Marinobacterium aestuarii: one gene and its partner. The protein of the gene in region 2 interacts with the protein of the main gene of each other region in a pairwise test. Links are inferred from orthologs where the notes say so. Each region holds a gene or a part of one and is shown on either strand. Other genes may lie near its edges.

Region 1 (7,706 bases), 3.4 Mb from region 2 along the record:
GCGGAACGAAACAGCGGCATTACTTCATACAGCAGATAGAAAAAAATCAGCAGAATAGCGACGATAACGCTGATGCCGCCGATGCTGATACCCAAGGTAGCAGCCTTGTCCTTGAACGCACGCATCTTGCGCTTGCGTCTGGCGGAGGGCGTATTGAAGTCGAGCTCGGGTACGCTAACTGTGGCTTCGTTGCTCATGACACTCGGTTCCCGGAAGTCCTGAATATACGGCGGCTACAATAATGCAGTTATGTGACGCTTTTGTTACATGCCGCGAACAATAAAATGCAGGGATGCTGTCGCCAGCACCCCTGCATTTCGTAACACCCCATGTCGCTCCGGTAGCGGCTTAAAACCGACCGGGGGAGACTGTGTTACAGGCCCAGGTCAGCCATCTGTTTTTCAACAACTTTGGCGGGCAGCGGGATGTAGCCGTCTTTCACGACCACTTCCTGACCGGACTTGGACATGACCAGCTTGAGGAACTCGCGCTCCAGTGGCTGCAGGTCGGTACCCGGCTTCTTGTTGATGTAAACGTAGAGCGAACGTGCCAGCGGGTATTTGCCGGTAATGGCGTTTTCCGGAGTGGCTTCAACGAATTCTTCACCGGCCTTCTTGGCCAGCGGCAGGGCACGTACGGAAGCGGTCTTGTAGCCGATACCGGAGTAGCCCAGGCCGTTCAGCGAGGTGGAGACAGACTGTACAACAGAGGCAGAGCCGGGCTGTTCGTTAACGTTGTTGCGGAAGTCGCCCTTGCACAGCGCTTTTTCCTTGAAGTAACCGTAGGTGCCGGATACTGAGTTGCGACCGAACAGCTGGATGCTCTTGTCGGCCAGAGTACCGTCCAGGCCCAGCTGGCCCCAGTTGGTGACGTCATCAAAGGCGCCGCACTTGCGGGTCGACGAGAACACGGCGTCAACCTGGTCGATGCTCAGGCCGGCGATGGGGTTGTCCTTGTGGGCGAACACGGCCAGGGCGTCGATGGCCACGGCAACGGCGGTCGGCTTGTAGCCGTACTTCTGCTCGAAGGATTCCAGTTCCTTGTCCTTCATCTTGCGGGACATGGGGCCTATGTTGGAGGTGCCTTCGGTCAGGGCTGGCGGCGCAGTTGAGGAGCCGGCGGCCTGAATCTGGATATTGACGTTGGGGTACAGACGCTTGAACTCTTCAGCCCAGAGGGTCATCAGGTTGGCCAGGGTGTCGGAACCGACGCTGGACAGGTTACCGGAAACGCCTGAAGCCTTTTCGTATGTCGGCAGGTTGGGGTCCAGCAGATCGGAGGCGTTGGCAGTCAGGCAGGTTGCCGAGATGGCAACGGCTGAGAGCAGCTTTTTCATCGGTGTCATGGTTAGCTCCTGAAGAGTTGTAAGAGTCAGCGGTCACTATAGGGCTGATCCATGACACTAATGTGACAGCCTGCGAGGGCGGAGGGATTGCAGTGGGAGGCTGGCGCGCTGCAGGTAGTGATTTGTGCAGCTGCGAAGATTACACTCTGTGCATCCGAATAAGTGCATCCAAAAATTACAGGTTGGAATACAGATCATGTCCAGTGTTGATGAGCACAATCCGCTGCCCGACGGCGAGCTGAGCCTCAAGTTGCCGGCCAGCAGTCAGGCAACCAACATGTTTGGCGATGTCTATGGCGGCTGGGTGGTGGCTCGGGCCGTTGAGGCGGCGGAAATTCGCGCCGCCAAGATTGCTGAAGGCCGTATTGCCACGGTGTCGGTGGGGAGCATGGACTTTCTCTCGCCGGTGCTGGTCGGCACCATTCTCAGCTTCTATACCCGCGTGGTCGAACTGGGTAACAGCTCGGCGCGTATTCTGGTTGAAGTCTGGGGTCGTTGCCCGGATGGACGGGAACTGCGCAAGGTGACCGAAACCGAATGCGTCCAGGTGGCCATCGATCAGCACGGCCATATTCGCCCGCTGCCCACGCAGTAATCGTCTTTGCCGTTAAATGAGCCTGTTTCACCTTTGAGTGGCACCTCCAGCTGAACAATGTCGGGGTTTGATGGACTAACAGGGCCCCGCTTGGCCTGCGCTTTGGAGATGGCACACAGATGCGACGTATAAAACTACTCAGGATGGCGCTGTCGACCTTGCTCGGATGGCGCCGCCAGGGCTATTTCATTCCCTATCGCTACGCCGACCAGCTGCCGCTCGCAACGCCATCCTATCCTGCGCTGGAGACTCTGCTGGCGCGCCATGAACCGCAGTTCAGTCAGTTGCTCAGTGCACTGGATAGCTTCGCGCCACAGCTGCAGGGCTTCAGTAATACCCCGCCGCCGCTGCCACGCTGGCAGCAGAGCTGGTTTCCCCGTCTGGATGGCGCCATCGCCTACGGCCTGACCCGGCTGCAACGTCCGCGGATGATTATTGAAGTGGGGTCAGGTCATTCCACGCGCTTCTTTGCCAAAGCCTGCCGGGACGAGGGGCTGGATACTGAAATGATCTGCATTGATCCGGCGCCGCGGGCCGATATCCAGTCCCTGAACCTGACGCTGGTCCCGACGCCGGTACAGCAGGCAGACTTGGCCCTGTTCGAGCGTCTGCAGGCGGGGGATCTACTCTTTATTGATTCCAGCCATCTGCTGCTGCCGGGCAGCGATGTCGACTGGTTGCTGAACCGGGTCTGGCCGCGTTTGGCCGCCGGCGTGCTGGTGCACTTTCATGACATTCTGCTGCCCGACGACTACCCCGAGCAGTGGCACTGGCGCGGGTACAACGAACAGCAGGCAGTGGCGGTGTTGCTCAGTAGCGGCGCTGCTACACCGCTCTGGTCCAGCCATTACGCCGCCAGTCGCATGCAGCCCCAGTTGCAGCACAGTTTTGTGGCGGGGCTGCCAATGCCGGATGAAGCCCTGGAAACCAGCCTGTGGCTGCGCAAGGTCACACCGGCGCTGGATGCTATGTAGGACGCAGCGCGGAAGACTGTGTTTCTTACAGCGGCTGCAGGTTGGCGTAGCCGAGCATCAGCCACTTGGAACCCTCGTCATCAAAGTTCACCTGCACTCGAGCCTTGGGTCCAGAGCCTTCGTAGTTGACCACTATGCCTTCACCAAACTTGGCGTGGCCGACGCGCTGCCCCAGGGAAATGTTGGTGGCGGGCACCTCGGCGTTGGCCAGTGAGGAACCGCCGCCCTGAAACAGGGGCTCGCTCGGGCTTCGGGCGGTCAGCGGGCGGCGCACCTGGGCATTGAGGCGCACTTCCTCGATCAGCTCGGGCGGCACTTCCTGGATAAAGCGCGAGGCGCGGTTGAAGTTTTCCTGGCCGTGCAGGCGGCGTGATTCAGCGTAGGTCAGATACAGTTTCTGCTTCGCCCGGGTAATGCCGACGTAGCACAGGCGACGCTCTTCCTCGAGCCGGCCGGGTTCCTCGATCGACATCTTGTGGGGGAACAGACCTTCTTCCATCCCCGCCAGGAACACCAGCGGGAACTCCAGCCCCTTGGCCGAGTGCAGTGTCATCATCTGCACGCTGTCCTGGTGCTCGTCGGCCTGGGCATCACCGGCATCCAGTGCCGCCTGATCGAGAAAGGCGACCAGCGGCGTGCGGGCTTCACCTTCCTCGGTGTCGATATCTTCCTGCCAGCTGCCGGCAAACTGGCGCGCAGCGGTGATCAGCTCATCAAGGTTTTCGAGGCGAGACTGTGCCTTTTCACCCTTTTCCTTCTCGTGATGCTGTACCAGACCGCTGTGCTTGATCATGTGCTCGGTCTGCTCGTGCAGCTGGGTATCCCGAGTCTCAGTATCGAGCCTGTCGATCAGCTCAAGGAAGCCCCGCAGGGCATTGCCGGCACGGGCTGGCAGCAGCCCCTGCTCGATAATTTCGCAGGCCGCCTGCCACATGCTCAGTTCCTGCTCGCGGGCGTGCTGGCGCAGCAGTTCGATGGTACGGGTGCCTATGCCGCGGGTCGGTACATTGATCACGCGCTCCATGGCGGTGTCGTTGTGACGGCTCGACATCAGGCGCAGATAGGCCAGGGCGTTCTTGATTTCCAGCCGGTCGTAGAAGCGCTGTCCGCCGTAGATGCGATAGGGCACGCCTGCGCGGATGAGCATTTCCTCGAGAATACGAGACTGGGCGTTGGAGCGGTACAGCACGGCGGAGTCGACCCGCAGGTTGCCGTCCTGTACCCACTGCTGGATGCGGCCGACAATAAAGCTGGCTTCGTCCTGTTCATTGAAGGCCGAGTAGACCGACAGTAGCTCGCCATCGCTGCCTTCGGTCCAGAGCTGCTTGCCAAGGCGCCCCTGGTTATTGCCGATCACGGCGTTGGCCGCCTGCAGGATGTTTTTGGTGGAGCGGTAGTTCTGCTCCAGCTTGATGGTCGTGGTGCCGGGGAAGTGTTCCGGCAGGTTCTGGATATTCTCGATGCGGGCGCCGCGCCAGCCATAGATCGACTGGTCATCGTCGCCGACGGCCATCAGCTTGCGCTCTGTGCCACAGAGCAGGCGCAGCCAGGCGTACTGGATGGCGTTGGTGTCCTGAAACTCATCCACCAGCAGGTAGCGAAAACGCTCCTGGTAGTGCTTGAGCAGCGCCGGCGAGCGATCGCGCAGCAGCTCAAGACTGCGCAGCAGCAGTTCGCCGAAATCGATCATGCCGCCACGCTCGCAGGCCTGTTCGTAGGCTACGTAGATATTCAGCATGGTGCGCTGGAATGGGTCGTTGGAGGGCTCTATGTGGCGCGCACGCAGGCCTTCGTCTTTCTGGGCGTTAATAAACCACTGGAACTGTCGCGCCGGCCAGCGCTGTTCGTCCAGGTTCATTTCCTTGGCCAGACGCTTGATCAGGCGCAGCTGGTCGTCGCTGTCCATGATCTGGAAGTTGTCCGGCAGGCCGGCATCGCGCCAGTGCGAGCGCAGCAGGCGGTGCGCCAGGCCGTGGAAGGTGCCCACCCACATGCCGTGGGGGTTGAGTCCCAGCAGTTCTTCGATACGCCCGCGCATTTCCCGCGCGGCCTTGTTGGTAAAGGTCACCGCCATGATCGAGTAGGGCGAGATGTCCTCGACCTGGATCAGCCAGGCAATGCGGTGCACCAGCACGCGGGTTTTGCCGGAGCCGGCACCGGCCAGCACCAGCAGATTCTGCACAGGTGCAGAGACCGCTTCGCGCTGGGCATCGTTGAGTGAGTCAAGAATCGGGGTTAAATCCATGGCGGCAACAATCGGGCTCTGCGGTTGATCTCGGGGCCGTCTGCGCGTTAGTCGCGGGCGACCCCGGGAAGATAAAGGGCTGTATGGACGTCCAGTATAACCCGAACGACTACGATTGGCTGCCGCCCTGATTCAGGGCAGCTGCGAAGGCTGTTCTATGCGGTGCAGCAGAATGCGCTTGAGCTCGTCGGGGTTCTTGAGCTTCATTTCAACGCCCTGGCGCCCGGCCTGTTCGATACCCAGCCAGGGAATCAGGCGCGAGAGCCAGAAACGCATGGCGGCGGTGCGGGTCAGCTGTGACCAGACCTGACGCTCGTCGTCGGTGAACGGCCGTACAGCGTTGTAAGCCTGCAGCAGGGCAGCTTCACGTTCAGTGTCTATGCTGCCGTCTGGCTTGGTGCACCAGTCGTTGGCCACTATCGCCAGATCGTACAGCAGATAGGCAGTGGCGGCGTTGTAGACATCCAGAATGGCGCTCACGTCGGTGCCATTGAAGAGCGCGTTGTCGTGAAAGAGGTCACCATGGATCACGCCCATGGGCAGATCCAGTTTGGCTGCACGCAGGGCATCGAAGTTACGCACTTCGGTGCTGAGCAGCTGGGCTTCATCTTCCGGCAACAGGCGAGCAATCTGCTGGCTCTCGCGGCGCCACCAGAAGACGCCGCGGTGGGCCTGGCGGTGCAGATAGAACTCGGAGCCGGCCAGATGCAACTGGGCCAGGGCTGCACCAGCGGAGCTGCAGTGCGCCGGGCTGAGTTCTGTCTGGGACACATGCTGGCCACCAAAGCGCGGCAGCAGCAGCGCCGGGCGGCCGTGCAGTTGCTTCAGGGCAATGCCGTCACGGTCCTTGAAGGGTGCGGGCACCGGGCTGCCGCGCTCGGCCAGCCAGCAGGTCAGCTCGACGAAAAAGGGCATTTCATCCAGCGTAAATTCTTCGAACAGTGTCAGGACAAACTCCTGTTCGAGGCCGGCAGGGCTTTTAAGCGTGACAAAATAGTTAGTGTTTTCTATACCGCCTTCTATACCCTTGTGGGCGACCAGCGTGCCGAGATCAAAGTCGGCCAGCAGGCGGTTGAGGTCCTGAGCAGTTACTTCTGTATATACCGCCACAATATTACCAGCTGAAGATGACCCATTTGGGGATTAGCAGGGAGGATTCTTCGAAGCGGCTGAATTCACCGCTACCCTCGACCGGCACCAGATAATAGGGCTTCCCGACTTTGGGAACCACCTTGACCTCTTTCAGCACACCGTTGACGCGGTATTCGTAAAAGGCGCGTTCGTCGTTATGGCGAATGGTGATTTGCGGGGCGTCTTGCCCGAACTCCGGCAATGTCTCCGCCTGCGCCGGCGGCACCAGCAGAAGGCTGGCGAGCAACAGCAGTTTTTTCATCATATTTCCATATTCGTTGGTTGGCTGCGGCATATTTAATATGATTGTCAGCCCTGACACTATCCCCCGGCACTAACAATCATGGATACCGCTATGAGCGAGCAACACCCATCCCTCATTCTAGTCGACGGCTCTTCCTATTTATACCGTGCATTCTTTGCTTCCCAGCAGGCCGACATGCGCACCAAAGAGGGCTTTCCGACGGGCGCGGTGCGGGTGGTGACCTCGATGCTGCGCAGCCTGATCAAGCAGTACCCGAAAAGCCCGGTGGTGGTGGTGTTCGACGCCAAGGGCAAAACCTTCAGGGACGAGCTGTTTGCCGAGTACAAGGCCCAGCGGCCATCCATGCCCGATGACCTGCGGCTGCAGATAGAGCCGATTCACGACATCATCCGTGCCATGGGCCTGCCCCTGCTGATGGTGGACGGGGTCGAGGCCGATGATGTGATCGGCACTCTGGCGCGTCAGGCCAGCGCCCAGGCCATGAGTACGCTTATCTCCACCGGGGACAAGGATATGGCGCAGCTGGTGGACGAACATGTGACCCTGATCAACACCATGAACGATGTGCGCATGGATGCCGCCGGGGTGCAGGAAAAATACGGTATTCCCCCGGAACTGGTAATCGACCTGCTGGCGCTCATGGGCGACAAGGTCGACAACATTCCTGGCGTGCCGGGGGTGGGAGAGAAAACGGCGCTGGGGCTGTTGCAGGGTATTGGCGGCATAGCCGCGCTTTATGAAAATCTCGACAAGATTGCCACCCTGGGTTTTCGCGGTGCCAAGACCATGGCCAAGAAGCTGCAGGAAAACCGCGAAGCGGCGGAGCTTTCGTACCTGCTGGCGACCATCAAGACCGATGTCGAGCTGGATCAGGGCGTCACCGACTTTGGCCTGCCGACGCCGGACAATGAAAAGCTGCAGGAGCTGTTTGGCCGCTTTTCGTTTCGCAGCTGGATTCAGGAACTGGGCACCTCGTCGCGGGCACAGAGCATAGCGCAGGCCGCTGCCGATGCCACGGCGGGCACTGTGGCCACAGAACCCTCTCAGATCGAATACGAAACCTTGCTGGAACAGGCGGATCTGGACCGCTGGGTCAGCGCGCTCAAGGCTTCAAGCCTGTTTGCCTTTGATACCGAAACGACCAGTCTGGA
Region 2 (7,512 bases):
AAGGTTGTTTTGAGTGTTTCCTTACTTAGAGGCAGCCGGATATGGATCGGGGTAAGATGAAAATGCTCTAACGATCCCAATCGATGGCGTCATGAATCAGCTTAAGCCTGGCCGCCGGGCCATCGCAGGCCAGCAGCTCCTGCTTGTCCTCGGCCGAAAACGGCAGCCAGTCGGCCAGACGATAGCCCAGTGTCACCGCATCCCCGGTGTCGGTGTCCGCGGCCTGGGGTGCAAAGGTCGGATGCTTCAGCATCTGACACAATAACTGCTGCAGGCCTGCATACTCCGGCGGCACCGGCGCGGCGGGCTCAACCGCCAGCCGGTCACATTCTCCCAGCAACAGGTTGTCCGGTTGCGCCTGCACAGGCCCGATGCGCACCCGCCGCAAGCCCTGCACCAGGATACCCAGACGCTCATTGGGCAACTGATCCCAGTCGATGATCTCGCCATAGACCCCCACAGCATGGAATGGCGCCTGGCCCCGTGCGACCGCCTGATCGCTGCGGGTCTGGACAATGACAAACCCGCTCTGACGGCGAAAGGATTCGGAGACCATCGTTAAATAGCGCGGCTCAAAGATCTGCAACGGCAGGCGTGAGCCGGGGTACAACACGACCGGCAGCGGAAACAGCGGCAATATATCCATCAGTCCTCCAGGCACTTTGGTCTGAGTATACGAACTCTGGACCCCAGCCGTTCAATCTTGTTCAGCTGAAGCAACCGAGGCCCGCCTGCCTGGCTCAGTTTTCTTGCCGTCAATTACTCCGTCTTCAGCAAGCAGGCACAAAAAAAGGCAGCCGAAGCTGCCTTTTTTAATCGTCTGAAATCAGGCGATTTTTACTTCATTTCCCAGCCAGTCAGTTCGGCAAGCGCCTTGCCGATATCGGCCAGGGAGCGAACAGTCTTGACGCCAGCGTCTTCCAGGGCGGCGAATTTCTCATCCGCAGTACCCTTGCCACCGGAGATGATCGCACCGGCGTGACCCATGCGCTTGCCAGCCGGAGCTGTAACACCTGCGATGTAGGACACAACCGGCTTGGTCACGTTGGCCTTGATGTAGGCTGCGGCTTCTTCTTCAGCGGAACCGCCGATTTCACCGATCATGACGATGGCTTCAGTCTGCGGATCCTTCTCGAACATCTCCAGGATGTCGATGAAGTTGGAACCCGGGATCGGGTCGCCACCAATGCCGACACAGGTAGACTGGCCAAAGCCCGCATCTGTGGTCTGCTTGACCGCTTCGTAGGTCAGGGTGCCTGAACGCGACACTATACCGACCTTGCCCGGCAGGTGAATGTGACCGGGCATGATGCCGATCTTGCATTCGCCCGGGGTAATAACGCCCGGGCAGTTAGGGCCCACCAGGCGTACGCCCAGCTCGTCACACTTGGCCTTGCACTGCAGCATGTCGATCACCGGGATGTGCTCGGTGATGCAGACGATCAGCTTGATGCCTGAATTGGCGGCTTCAAGGATGGAATCCTTGCAGAATGCAGCCGGCACGTAGATCACGGAGGCATCAGCGCCAGTCGCGTCAACGGCTTCCTGTACGGTGTTGAACACCGGCAGGCCCAGGTGCTCGGTACCGCCCTTGCCCGGTGTAACACCACCGACCATTTGGGTGCCGTATGCAATCGCCTGTTCGGAGTGGAAGGTACCCTGGCCACCGGTGAAACCCTGGCAGATGACCTTGGTGTCCTTGTTGATCAAAATCGACATTATTTACCCTCCGCTGCTTTAACCGCCTGCTGAGCACCGTCGGTCAGGCTGGTTGCTGCAATGATATCCAGTCCGGATTCAGCCAGACGCTGTGCACCGAGTTCCGCATTGTTGCCTTCAAGACGAACAACGACGGGCACGTTCACGCCCACTTCCTTAACCGCACCGATGATACCGTCGGCAATCAGGTCACAACGCACGATGCCGCCAAAGATGTTGACGAATACCGCTTTAACATTGTCGTCGGACAGGATGATCTTGAACGCTTCGGTAACACGTTCCTTGGTGGCACCGCCGCCAACGTCAAGGAAGTTGGCCGGCTTGCCGCCATGCAGCTTGACGATGTCCATGGTGCCCATGGCCAGGCCTGCGCCGTTAACCATGCAGCCGATGTTGCCATCCAGTGCCACGTAGTTCAGGTCCCACTCGGCCGCACGGGCTTCACGGGCATCATCCTGGGACGGATCGTGCATTTCCTGCAGATCCTTGTGACGGTAGAGTGCATTGCCGTCCAGAACGATTTTGGCGTCCAGGCAGTGCAGGTTACCGGCATCGGTGATGACCAGCGGGTTGATTTCCAGCAGCGCCAGGTCCTTTTCTTCAAACATTTTCGCAAGACCCATAAAGATGCTTACGAACTGCTTGATCTGGTCGCCCTTGAGGCCCAGTTTGAATGCCAGGTCGCGGCCCTGGTAGGGCTGCGCACCGGTCATTGGGTCGATGGTTGCCTTGAGAATCTTTTCCGGAGTCTCTTCTGCAACTTTCTCGATCTCGACACCACCTTCGGTGGAGGCCATGAACACGATACGACGTGAAGAACGGTCTACCACCGCACCCAGGTACAGTTCCTGAGCGATATCGGTGCAGGTTTCAACCAGAATCTTGGAAACCGGCTGACCGTTGGCATCTGTCTGGTAGGTCACCAGGTTTTTGCCCAGCCATTTTTCAGCGAATGCGCTAGCTTCTTCCGGAGAAGTGATCAGCTTGACGCCACCGGCCTTGCCTCGGCCACCGGCATGTACCTGCGCCTTGACAACCCACTGGCTGCCGCCAATTTTCTTCGCCGCAGCCGCTGCGTCTTCCGGAGTATCTACCGCGTATCCCTTGGAAACCGGCAGACCATAGGTGGCAAACAGCTGTTTACCTTGGTACTCGTGAAGGTTCATGCTCTTGTCCGTTGTCTGGTCAATTATGAATACTAAGCCCGCCAGGCGAGCATACAGTATTCGTGCTCACTCGTTTATACGACAAGCGTCTAATAGGAATGGCCGGATTTGTATCCGGCCATTCATAAGCCCGTTTTACCGGCTTATCTCTTTTTGCGGTTGGCGATATGGATCGCGTGGTTATCCACCGCCAGCGCTGCTTCATGTACCGCTTCGCTGACAGTCGGATGCGCGAACATGGTCAACTGCAGGTCTTCGGTAGTGGAGCAGAACTCCATCGCGATGACGCCCTGCGCGATCAGCTCGGACGCGATACCGCCGACCATGTGCACACCCAGCACGCGATCGGTGACTTCGTCAGAGATGATCTTGACGAAACCGTCGGTGTCGTTGGATGCCATGGCACGGCCGGACGCCGCGAACGGGAACTTGCCGGTTTTGTATTTCACGCCGGCCGCTTTCAGTTCCTGCTCGGTCTTGCCAACCCAGGCCAGTTCCGGGTGGGTGTAAATGATGTTGGGAACCACATCGTAGTTCACCTGCGCCTTGTGGCCCGCCACGATGTCGGCAACCATGATGCCTTCTTCAGACGCCTTGTGCGCCAGCATCGGGCCGCGTACCGAGTCACCAATGGCGAATACGCCCGGCATCTCGGTACGGCACTGCTCGTCAACCTTGATGAAGCCGCGTTCATCCAGCTCAACGCCGCTGTCACCTGCCAGCAGGTTCTGCGTCAGCGGGCGACGGCCAACCGCCACGATCAGCTTGTCGACGATCATTTCCTTGTCGCCTTCAGCGTCGGTGAATTTCACCTTCACTTCCTTGCCATCCAGAATCTCGGTGCCGGTTACGCGGGCGCCCAGACGGATATCCAGCTTCTGCTTCTTGAGCAGCTTGGCGGCTTCCTTGGCAACGTCCTGATCGGCCAGCGCCAGGAAGCTGTCCATGGCTTCCAGCACTGTGACTTCCGAACCCAGGCGAGCCCATACAGACCCCATTTCCAGACCGATAACACCGGCACCGATAACGCCCAGGCGTTTCGGCGTTTCATCGATGTTAAGCGCGCCTTCGTTGTCCAGGATCAGACCGTCGGTCAGAGGCGCCGGCGGAATGTTCACCGGCACGGAACCGGACGCCAGGATCACGTTTTCAGCTGCATGAACGCTGACAGTACCATCCTTTGCAGTGACTTCAACCTGCTTGCCCGCCAGCAGCTTGCCAGCACCTGCCAGCAGGGTTACGCCGTTGGCCTTGAACAGGCCGGCGATGCCACCGGTGAGGTTTTTAACGATGGTGTCCTTGCGGGCGACCATCTGTTTAACGTCCATCTGCACGTCGCTGACGTTGATACCGTGAACAGCTGCGTTGTCCTTCACTTCGTGGTACTTGTGCGTCGATTCCAGCAGCGCCTTGGACGGGATGCAACCCACGTTCAGGCAGGTGCCGCCAAGAACCGGAGCGCCCTTGCCATCAATCCACTTCTCGACACAAGCTGTTTTCAGACCCAGCTGAGCCGCACGAATCGCCGCCACATAGCCGCCAGGACCCGCACCAATAACAATTACGTCAAATTTATCAGACATTTCTTCCTATCCTTAAATGCTCTAGAAGTACGGTAGGCTGCTTAAACGTCCAGCAGCATGCGGGCCGGGTCTTCCAGCAGATCCTTGAGAGTGACCAGGAACTGGACAGCCTCTTTGCCATCGATCATACGGTGATCATATGACAGCGCCAGATACATCATCGGCAGGATAACAACCTGACCGTTGACCGCCATCGGGCGTTCCTGGATCTTGTGCATGCCGAGGATCGCAGTCTGCGGCGGGTTCAGGATCGGGGTGGACATAAGGGATCCGAAGACACCACCGTTGGTGATGGTGAAGGTGCCGCCCTGCATGTCGTTCAGACCCAGTTTGCCGTCACGGCCGCGCTTGCCGAAATCAGCAATGGTGGACTCGACGTCGGCCAGGCTCATGCTGTCGGTATCACGCAATACAGGCACCATCAGACCACGCTCGGTGGACACGGCGACGCCGATATCCTGGTAACCGTGGTAGACCATGTCATTGCCGTCGATGGAGGCATTGACCGCCGGGAAGCGTTTCAGCGCTTCGGTAGCCGCCTTGACGAAGAAGGACATGAAGCCCAGGCGCGTGCCGCCGTGTACTTTTTCGAACAGATCCTTGTACTGCTTGCGCAGCTCCATCACCGGCTTCATGTTGACTTCGTTGTAGGTCGTCAGCATGGCCGCGCTCTGCTGTGCTTCCACCAGGCGCTTGGCGATGGTGGCACGCAGACGCGTCATGGGTACGCGCTTCTCAACCCGCTCACCGGCAGCAACGCTGACGGCGACAGGTGCAGGTGCAGCCTTGGCCGCCTGAGGCGCTGCAGGAGCCGCCGCCGCGGGCGCCTTGGCACCGGACTTGATGAAGTTCTGTACATCTTCCTTGGTGATGCCGCCGCCTTTGCCCGTTCCGGCAATCTGGCTGGCATTCAGGTTGTTTTCGTCGATCAGCTTGCGTGCAGCCGGGCCAACCTTGTCGGCGTCGCCTGCGGCGGCGTCAGCAGCAGGTGCTGCATCAGCGCTGGTACCGGCAGCGCCGGCTTCAAACTGAGCAATCACTTCATCGCTGAGGACGGTTTCGCCTTCACCCTTGAGGATTGCCTTGATGACACCGTCAGCCGGTGCAACCACTTCCAGTACAACCTTGTCGGTTTCGATATCGACAATCAGCTCATCGGCCGCACAGGCTTCGCCAGGCTGCTTGTGCCAGGTCGTTACTGTGCCGTCTGCGACGGATTCCGGAAAAGTCGGGGCTTTGATTTCGATGGACATGTTGTTTCCTTGTGTGCTCCGCAAGGTCGTATCCCGCGATACGACCTGTCATTAACCGTTGAGTGCTTCGTTGACCAGCGCGTCTTGCTGCTCGATATGCACCGATATATGGCCCACCGCAGGCGCTGCCGCATGCGGACGTCCGACACCACCCAGGTGCAGTGCCGGATTGTGACGCTGCAACACATTGCGCATGTGGTGCTGACTGCAATACCAGGCGCCCTGGTTCATCGGCTCTTCCTGACACCAGACGACAGATTCCAGGTTGGTGTAACCGGCAATTGCCTCGGCCAGCGCAGCCTCCGGGAACGGGTACAGCTGCTCAATGCGCACGATGGCCACATCGGTCAGACCCTGTTCAGCGCGGCGGTTGTACAGGTCGTAGTAGACCTTGCCACCGCAGAGCACCAGGCGCTTCACCTTGGCGGCATCCTGCTGATCCACTTCGCCGATCACCGGCAGGAAGGTGCCTTCGGCCAGATCTTCCAGCGTCGATGTCGCCTGTTTGTGACGCAACAGGCTCTTGGGCGACATGACAATCAGCGGCTTGCGCAGCGGACGTGCCACCTGGCGACGCAGCAGATGGAAAATCTGTGCCGGCGTCGTCGGGGTGCAGACCTGAATGTTGTGCTCGGCACACATTTGCAGGAAGCGCTCCAGACGGGCAGAGGAATGCTCCGGACCCTGGCCTTCGAAGCCGTGGGGCAGCAGCATGGTCAGACCGCAGAGACGGCCCCACTTCTGCTCGCCACTGGTGATGAACTGGTCGATCACCACCTGGGCACCGTTGGCGAAGTCACCAAACTGAGCTTCCCAGATCACCAGCGCGTTGGGGATAGTCGTGGCATAACCATACTCGAACGCCAGCACCGCCTCTTCCGACAGGTAGGAATCCAGAATGGTCATGTTCGGCTGATCTTCCGCCAGATTTTTCAGCGGCACGTAGCAACTGGCATCTTTCTGGTTATGCAGCACGGCATGGCGATGGGAGAAGGTGCCTCGACCCACGTCCTGACCGGTCAGGCGGATCGGGTAGCCTTCCGCCAGCAGCGTGGCATAGGCCATGGTCTCGGCGAAGCCCCAGTTGAGAGCCATTGCGCCCGCCGCCATGCGCTTGCGATCTTCATAGATCTTCTGCACCTGACGCTGTACCACAAAGCCTTCCGGCGTTTCGCAGACCTTGTTGGCCAGCTCCTGCAGCAGCTTCATGTTAACGCTGGTGTCGCACTCGAAGGACCACTCATGGCCCAGGTACGGACGCCAGTCGACAAACAGCTCGGTATTGGGCTCAAGCACCAGCGCCTTGGCAACATGATCACCATTTTCCAGCGCGCGACGGTATTCCTGCTCCATCGCCTTGCTTTCGTCGGCGTCGATGACACCGGCTTCCAGCAGGCGCTGGGCATAGAGTTCGCGGGTGGTTTTCTGGGCCTTGATCTTGGCGTACATCAGCGGCTGGGTGCCAGACGGCTCATCCGCTTCGTTGTGACCGCGGCGGCGGTAGCACACCAGGTCAATAACGACGTCCTTTTTGAACTCGTTGCGGTAGTCCAGGGCAACCTGGGTTACAAAGCTGACGGCTTCGGGATCATCGCCGTTGACGTGGAAAATCGGCGCCTGGACCATTTTCGCCACATCGGTGCAGTACTCGCTCGAACGCGCGTCTTCCTTGCGCGATGTGGTAAAACCGACCTGGTTGTTGATCACGATGTGAATGGTGCCGCCGGTCTTGTAGGCGCGGGTCTGGGACATCTGGAATGTCTCCATGACCACCCCCTGACCGGCAAACGC

The links. The genes of interacting proteins can lie anywhere in the genome.
Region 1: the proteins of lpdA (region 2) and uvrD interact in binary tests that used the Escherichia coli proteins (3 or more experiments, as listed by UniProt). The link is inferred for Marinobacterium aestuarii from one-to-one orthologs.

What each region holds. Positions count from the first base shown.
Region 1 is NZ_CP015839.1:5,094,471-5,102,176, reverse strand. What follows is about bases 2,550-5,559. They hold uvrD (DNA helicase II), read right to left. Parts: upstream 5,160-5,559; coding sequence 2,940-5,159; downstream 2,550-2,939. Other genes in these bases: A8C75_RS22410 (homoserine kinase), read right to left, coding at 5,292-5,559; A8C75_RS22420 (class I SAM-dependent methyltransferase), read left to right, coding at 2,550-2,914. In the rest of the region: A8C75_RS22435 (ABC transporter permease subunit), read right to left, coding at 1-197; A8C75_RS22430 (PstS family phosphate ABC transporter substrate-binding protein), read right to left, coding at 374-1,345; A8C75_RS22425 (acyl-CoA thioesterase), read left to right, coding at 1,542-1,940; more of A8C75_RS22420, read left to right, coding at 2,060-2,549; more of A8C75_RS22410, read right to left, coding at 5,560-6,269; A8C75_RS22405 (DUF2782 domain-containing protein), read right to left, coding at 6,274-6,552; polA (DNA polymerase I), read left to right, coding at 6,646-7,706. UniProt on the Escherichia coli protein: A helicase with DNA-dependent ATPase activity. Unwinds DNA duplexes with 3'-5' polarity. Translocates on single-stranded DNA with 3'-5' polarity. Initiates unwinding more efficiently from a nicked substrate than double-stranded DNA.
Region 2 is NZ_CP015839.1:1,682,439-1,689,950, reverse strand. Bases 2,249-5,057 are described here. They hold lpdA (dihydrolipoyl dehydrogenase), read right to left. Parts: upstream 4,469-5,057; coding sequence 3,029-4,468; downstream 2,249-3,028. Other genes in these bases: odhB (2-oxoglutarate dehydrogenase complex dihydrolipoyllysine-residue succinyltransferase), read right to left, coding at 4,510-5,057; sucC (ADP-forming succinate--CoA ligase subunit beta), read right to left, coding at 2,249-2,885. Outside these bases: A8C75_RS07535 (LON peptidase substrate-binding domain-containing protein), read right to left, coding at 68-646; sucD (succinate--CoA ligase subunit alpha), read right to left, coding at 838-1,719; more of sucC, read right to left, coding at 1,719-2,248; more of odhB, read right to left, coding at 5,058-5,721; A8C75_RS07510 (2-oxoglutarate dehydrogenase E1 component), read right to left, coding at 5,773-7,512. UniProt on the Escherichia coli protein: Lipoamide dehydrogenase is a component of the glycine cleavage system as well as of the alpha-ketoacid dehydrogenase complexes.